Regions from separate parts of the Filifactor villosus genome, predicted to be linked through region 1. Evidence: riboswitches for the same ligand, from Rfam matches in the RefSeq annotation. Region 1 holds a riboswitch; each other region holds the start of a gene.
The links. A riboswitch is a leader RNA that binds a small molecule or an ion and turns the genes downstream of it on or off. The one in region 1 is predicted to bind cobalamin.
Positions count from the first base shown of each region.

Region 1 (2,330 bases):
ATCGAACCTGGAATCAACGGACAATTTTAAACGACATACCGATTACTTTAATTTAAGCAACAAGATGGAAACTCCTTACCGGATTAAGGGACATTAAACATAAATATATTTGTAGTAGGTTTTAGTGCGAGTAGGGGAGGAGGTATATACTTAGAATTTTTAAATAGCAAATCAATATCTAAATAAAATAATATATTGATGGAATTGACAGGACGGATTCTTTGTGATAGGATGAAAACAAATAAAAAATTCATAATGAAAGTTTGGCTGGTAGATAAACTTGTACTAATCAAAAGTTTTTTTCGAGATTGGAAAAAGCTTATTCGATACTAAGAAGGGTTTATTTTTAATAGGGAAGACGGGTGAAATTCCCGCGCAGTTACCTCTGCCGTAACGAGGACGAAGAACAAAAACCACTGTTTGAAGCAACGGGAAGGTGTTCAAAGGATGAATCGGAGCCGGAAGACCTGCCTGTCAAATTGCTTTGTTCTTGGGATAAGAGGGTAAAAGCAGAAGCGTTAATCTAAGAGAAGGATGATGAAACACTCTTCGGTGTCCTATTCTTTGTGGGTATCGGACTCTTCACCGGATTCTGTCACTTAAGTCAGATTTTTCGTACAAGAGGACGGTTTCTTTTGTGAAGAAGATGGGCGGTTAGGACTGAGTCTCTTTTATTGTAATTCTTTAAAATCAAAATCGATATTCAAAATACTCTCGTTTTTCAAGGCGAAGAGTGTTTTTTATTGTATGGAAGAAGCTCTCAGCGGTTGCGGGAGAAGTCTTGTAGAGCTTCTTTATCCTAAAACGAAAGGAGATTATATAATGAAATCGAAGTGGAAAACTGTGTCTAGGAGGGTAATGGCACTGCTATTAAGTCTTTTACTGTTTTTTCCGAATTTTGTGTCACCAGAATCCTGGGCAGATGAGTTTTTAACAAGTATGGAGGTGCAGATGAGCCCTTTATCAAGTGCGGATGATTCGGAGGTTTCCAGTGGGGAAGATCCGGTGTCGGAATCGTCTGGGAATAATTCCGATACTAAGATACAGGGCAGCCTTCCCTTTGAGATTCGATACTATAAGGATGCAGATTGGCATGGGATTGAAGGGGGAAGGCTCAGCTTTGAAGCGGGAAAACGTTTTGAATTAAAGACGGTGTTTCTCGATCAGAGCGACGGAGAGCTTAAACACGCCTATGTTAAATTTGAACTGGACGGCCAATCGGTAGACAGCTATCCATTCAATGACAATGAAGTCTTGTATGCAAAGAGGGATTGGAACCGATGGAACAACGCTTGGATCCTCCAGGCAAAAAAACCGGGACAGGCAGTGATCAAAATTACGGTTCCGGATTATGAGCCTGTTGAGATCGTGGTGGAGGTTCAGGAAGTTCCTCCGAAGCAGGATGGGGAAAATCCTTGGGATATAGAAACAAAGCAGGATTTTGATTTTTTCCATACAGCTTCTGAAGGAGATAACAAACTTGGGGAGAAATGGTTGATCTACAAGCCTTATGAACAGGAGTATACACTTAAGGCAATTTTAGTAGAAGGAAAAGAGTATGATTCTTCCAAAGAGTGGACATGGAACTGGTCGATCCACAGTGAAGGTGTTACGGAACATACACCGGCGATTAAAAGAATTTCTTCCGATGAGGATACCTTTACATTTAAGGTTCTAAGACCAGGAGAAGAGACAATTTCTGTTTGGATGTCCAGTGAAGACGATGAGGAAGAATTTGAAGGCAGCATTGATATTCATGTCTTAAATCAAACTGCCGAGACAGATGAAATTGCTTTCTCATACAAGAAGGATGAGGATTGGATACCGATTCCCGCAACATTGAATCTGGACTATGACTTTGGGAATCATATTCATTTTCTTAAAGCTACAGCACCGAACTCAAAACTGATAGAGTGGAAGATTCCTCCTCAAACACAGGAAGGACTTCGACTTATTCGAGACGGTTCTGACACCTTGAAGTTTGAACTACTCAAAGCAGGAAGGTTTACGCTTACAGCTCGAGAGGGGGAAGCTCGAAGAAATATTGTAGTCAATGTTGAGAAGGCAGGGACGCCTCGTTTGAGATACCAGGTGGAAGGAGAATATACCCGCAGGGATATCGCCGAGGAAGGACTTCGTTTAACCAAAGACGGACAGGACGTTCTTGTATCGGTGGATAACGGTGAAGCAGGACTGCAGTATACAGCCGCTCCGGAGGGGATAATAGATGTTTCCGGTACCGATCTTGCAACCGTTCGACCCCGAGGTGTCGGAAAGGCGGTTCTGACAGTGACATCCCCAAGCGGAAAGGTTGCAGATATCGATGTGAC
Region 1 is NZ_JBHSHL010000019.1:5,092-7,421, reverse strand. Features, by position in the region: cobalamin riboswitch at 320-489, shown strand; gene ACFO4R_RS05515 (S-layer homology domain-containing protein) at 952-2,330, shown strand, end outside.

Region 2 (2,330 bases), on a different contig from region 1:
ACCTCTTCTTCGCACTTTGCGATCACAACTTCCCTCTTTGCAGTTCCCTGACAGTATCCGAAACGTTGCAGGCGATCCTTCATTACGCTTTTCCCGTCCAAAAGTCCTACCATCTCATACTCATAACGCTCCTGATCCAGGAGGGAGGTCCCCAAATACATCAGTCCTCCGCACTCCGCGTAAATCACCCCGCCGTCTTCTCCGAAACGCCGGATACTCTCCCTCATGGAACGATTTGCCTCCAACTCCTTTGCAAAGACTTCGGGAAAACCACCCCCCAGGAAGACTCCGTCACAGTTCGGCAGAGCAGCGTCTCCAAGAGGGCTGAACTCTACCAATTCCACCCCCATATAGCGAAGCAGTTCCAAACTGTCCTCATAATAGAAATGAAAGGCCTTGTCCCTGGCAAGAGCCAGCTTGACGTCCGTGATATTTCTGACACCGCTCCTCCTCTTCTCATCATAGGAAAGCTCAGAAAATTCGGCGAGTTCAAGGATCTTCTCCACATCGACATATTCTTCCACCACATCCGCCATCATATTAAACATGGAATCTAACTCATCGAGCTCACAGCCCGGTATCAGGCCGAGGTGTCTGGATGGAAGGGCAAAGCTTTTGTTAGGCGGGATCCTTCCGAGAACCGGTACTCCCGTATAGCCTTCGATTGCCCTCTTCAAAATTTGATAGTGGCTTTGCGACGATACGTTGTTGACAATGACTCCTCCGATCCGAACATCCTTATCCAAGTCTCTGTAACCCAGAACCGTAGCGGCCGCAGAACCCGCAAGACTCTTTGCATCCAAGATCAGGATGACCTTGCAGTCCAAGATCTTGGCCATACTTGCCGTACTGCAATAATCGATCCGATAGCCGTATCCGTCGTAGAGTCCCATTACTCCTTCGATCACTTGGATGTCCGCAACATCCTTCCTCCCTGCAAAGAGGTACCTCAACTCCTCCTTGTCAAGCATGAATTCATCCAAGTTGCGAGAGAGCTGCCCACAAGCCTTTTCATGGAAGGAGGGATCTATATAGTCCGGTCCCACCTTATAGGGTGCAACCTTATAATTTCTTCTTTTAAGCAGCCTCATCAAGGCCGATACGATCGTTGTCTTTCCCGACGAGCTGCTGACACCTGCAAACATTATTTTTTTCAAGCAAGTCTCCTTTCCGATCACAACAAAAAAGGACTCCTTCGAGCCCAATTACAATCCGATATCGTCTTCTTTTCCCACCCGAAAATATATAATCTGGAACTATAAGGTCTGACTTGGAAACAAAGAGTTTCTTACAGTAGCGGGGGCTGTAAAGGCTTTTCACCTTTTTCCGATAGTTTCTCATACAGTAATACTACCATCAAAACGAGCCCTCGTCAATATACAGGCGGAAGGAGGTTTTTGAACGTATCTTATTTCCTGTATACTTCGATTAAAACAGATGTGATATACGTAACTCTCATTCAATCGAAATGTTATCCTACCCATATCCGTAAACGCAAAAAATTTCATCTTCCGTAGAATACCGGACAACTCTATCAACAGCCGATAACGGTATCAAAAAAACTGCGGTATAGTACTGTTTATCCGCTTAAATGATTGCTATCAATGTCTTTCTATGGTCGATAAAATAGATGTTGATGCTTGCAGACACGGATACAACCACACCTCTATCGGAGGATAGTATAATACTGTTGTCATTTAAATTATGGATATAAACGATCTGTGACCCGTAGAAGATAAACCGATTTTTCGTAAGTTGAAAAAAGGATATATCCATGCTTCTATTGGAGAATAGTATAATACGATTCTTCCTTTGAGTTGTAGATATAAATAATCTGTGACCCGTAGAAGATAAACCGATTTTTCGTAAGTTGAAAAAAGGATATATCCATGCTTCTATTGGAGAATAGTATAAGATCCTCAATGTTTAAATCTTGGACAAAAAAAGAAGACGGATGATCTTCCGCCTTCTGTGACTTACATACATTCCCGATGGAATATAAGTTCTCCCGTTTCTTTCGAAACAACTTATTCCGCATCTACCGGTGTTTCTTCAGCAACTTCTTCCGAAACCTCGATGTTTTCGCTTACAGACGCCTCTGCAATATCTTCTTCCGATACCGACTGTGCATCGGGTCCTTCCACTACTTCTTCCTGATCTTCGTTGAGGTTCAAGGTGAGCTCAATCTTTTGTGTTTCAGGATTGATGCTGATAATCTTCGCTGTCAAACGATCTCCCTGATTTACGATTTCAGCAGGGTTTTTGACATAGGAAGAAGAAAGGTTGGAAATATGGATAAATCCGTCCACGTCCTCATTCAATTTCACAAA
Region 2 is NZ_JBHSHL010000015.1:26,864-29,193, reverse strand. Features, by position in the region: gene ACFO4R_RS05235 (cobyrinate a,c-diamide synthase) at 1-1,157, opposite strand, end outside; cobalamin riboswitch at 1,140-1,370, opposite strand; gene ACFO4R_RS05230 (30S ribosomal protein S1) at 2,028-2,330, opposite strand, start outside.
Region 2: linked by a shared signal. The riboswitch ahead of ACFO4R_RS05235 (cobyrinate a,c-diamide synthase) and the one ahead of ACFO4R_RS05515 (S-layer homology domain-containing protein) in region 1 are both predicted to bind cobalamin.

Region 3 (2,330 bases), on a different contig from region 1:
CAAAAAATTCTTCCCCTCTCATTTTATCATAATAAACTTCACAATATAAATATATTACACAAATTCATAAGAATACCACACTTTTAATACAAAATCGAGTTTTACACTTTTTATGCTGTTTTTCAATAAAAAAGCGGTTATATTTGGTTTGTGACTTCGAGTATTCGTTTTATACGAAAATCCAATTAAGATGTCAGGTGTATGGAAGGTATAGAGATAAATCATAATTTATAGTAAATGAAGGTGCAAACGGAACGAGGACATTTTTGGAGAAAAAATCTGATGCCATCAAAACTTCTTAATACTATTCCTCGATAGAAGTATGGTTATATCGGTTTTGTAACCATAAAATTCCTTTCATCCTGATTACAAATCAATGTAATCCATAACTTAAGGAACAACAGCACAATCCCCTTTCCGTTCTATGTACGAATGTCAATGCTTTTCTTCTATAAACGATGCTATTGTCTGTGAGTTATATAAAAAATACCGCCAAATTTTTTTGACGGTATTGCTAAGCAGAAACCCATTTGTCTGCCTGTTATATAATTTCCTCTCACAGAATACAGGTTCTTCTCCATGAAATATAAGCAAAAAGTAGATTTCACACAGACTTTTGACATCTTGAATAGAATTTTTTCAGCTGACTACACTGTAATTACGCAACCCTCTGCCGGAAGGAATTTTTACAAAAAAGTTGAAACAACTGTAAAGCTGTTCAAAATTCATATAAGGTCTTTGATACAGATAGACCAGGTTGGAGAGGATAAATTCAGTCAACTTACTTGCTGTAAGGACCGTATGAATTCCGCCCCTTTCTTCTTCGTTTTCAATCATCGCCTCGACCGTGGAAAAAATACTCTGATTTCCTATGCTTTCTCTAAGAAGATCATTCTTGCTCTTCATGGTATGTATCTGATAGGCTTCACATACATTAAAGAACTCGGAAAGTTCTTGAAACGTATGTTCCATCTTCTGTTCAAAGTCTATATCCTGTTCAGATATCATTTTTATCCTTCCGCAAAAATTCTTTAACTCCTCTTCATAGAGTGCAAGGAAGAGTTCGGACTTACTCGGAAAGTAGTTATAAAAGGTCCCTACTCCGATATCACAGGAATGTGCAATGCTTCTGATATTAAGCGATTTTTTTCCCTGCGTTCTCAATATCCTGCTTGCTTCTTCCAAAATATGTTCTCTTACATTATTGATAATCTTTGGCATAACACAACTCCTCTCACCTTATCCTCCTTTGACCTTCCCTTGAGGGAACCGGAACTTAATTGCAAAAAAACCGGAACCTAAGCAATTAAGTTCCGGAAAGTACAAAGAGTTTTAAGGAAAAATTAAAAGTATATTGTAAAGCAAGCTGAAGGCTTAGGGGAACCTTCGGCTCGACGTTTACACACCGTAATCCCAAGCACTTCAAAACAAAGCCTCTATCCAAGAAAAACAAAAACATCTGTCTCTTGGAGTCAGATGTCTAAAAGGCAAACAAAGCGCTTGATAAACCTCCTTCTCATATCCAAGTGAGAACTTAACTGGAGCAAGTCTATGGCAGGTCTCCTGGCTAACTTCATCATACTTTGTTCCCTTCCCGTTTCTCACAGTGGTTATTCATCAACAAAGCACTCCGTCTTACAGTGGCTGGACCGCGTCGGAATCTTACCGAACTTCCCTTTTAAGTATTCGTATCCAAAGAAGATAGAATACACCATACACTTATTATTCAGTTGTCTGACTATAAGATACCACAAACCCCAAGAATCTTCAAGGGGGTTTTGATAAATTTTTATCTAAAGGAGCCGAACCCTATCTGTCGAATTGCCTCATACACTCCGATCGCCACGGAGTTGGAAAGGTTTAAACACCTCATTCTCTCTTCATTCAACATGGGGATGCGAACCATGCTTTCTTTATGAGCTTCCAGGATGTGGTCGGCTATTCCCTTGGTTTCCTTACCGAAGATCAAAAAACATCCGTCCTTATAGGATACTTCATCATGGTTCTTACTCGCCTTCGTCGAATAAAAAAAGAACTGTCCACCCTCGTGTTGCTTTTCGAACTCGGCATAGTTGTCATAGTAGAAGATCTCGACCAGATCCAAGTAGTCCAGTCCTGCTCTTCTCAGCTTTTTTTCTTCCATCGAAAAACCCAAGGGCCTGATCAAGTGCAAGTTAGCTCCCGTACATGCACAGGTCCTTATGATATTTCCGGTATTTCCCGGTATCTCAGGTTCGATCAAAACGATATTTACTGGCATCTATCTGCTTACGCCCCCTTCCAAAATATAACGCATTGCCTTGGAAAACCCTTCTTTCGTATTGGTATCC
Region 3 is NZ_JBHSHL010000009.1:62,953-65,282, reverse strand. Features, by position in the region: gene ACFO4R_RS03015 (TetR/AcrR family transcriptional regulator) at 640-1,221, opposite strand; cobalamin riboswitch at 1,537-1,731, opposite strand; gene ACFO4R_RS03010 (tRNA (cytidine(34)-2'-O)-methyltransferase) at 1,790-2,260, opposite strand; gene ACFO4R_RS03005 (Cof-type HAD-IIB family hydrolase) at 2,261-2,330, opposite strand, start outside.
Region 3: linked by a shared signal. The riboswitch ahead of ACFO4R_RS03015 (TetR/AcrR family transcriptional regulator) and the one ahead of ACFO4R_RS05515 (S-layer homology domain-containing protein) in region 1 are both predicted to bind cobalamin.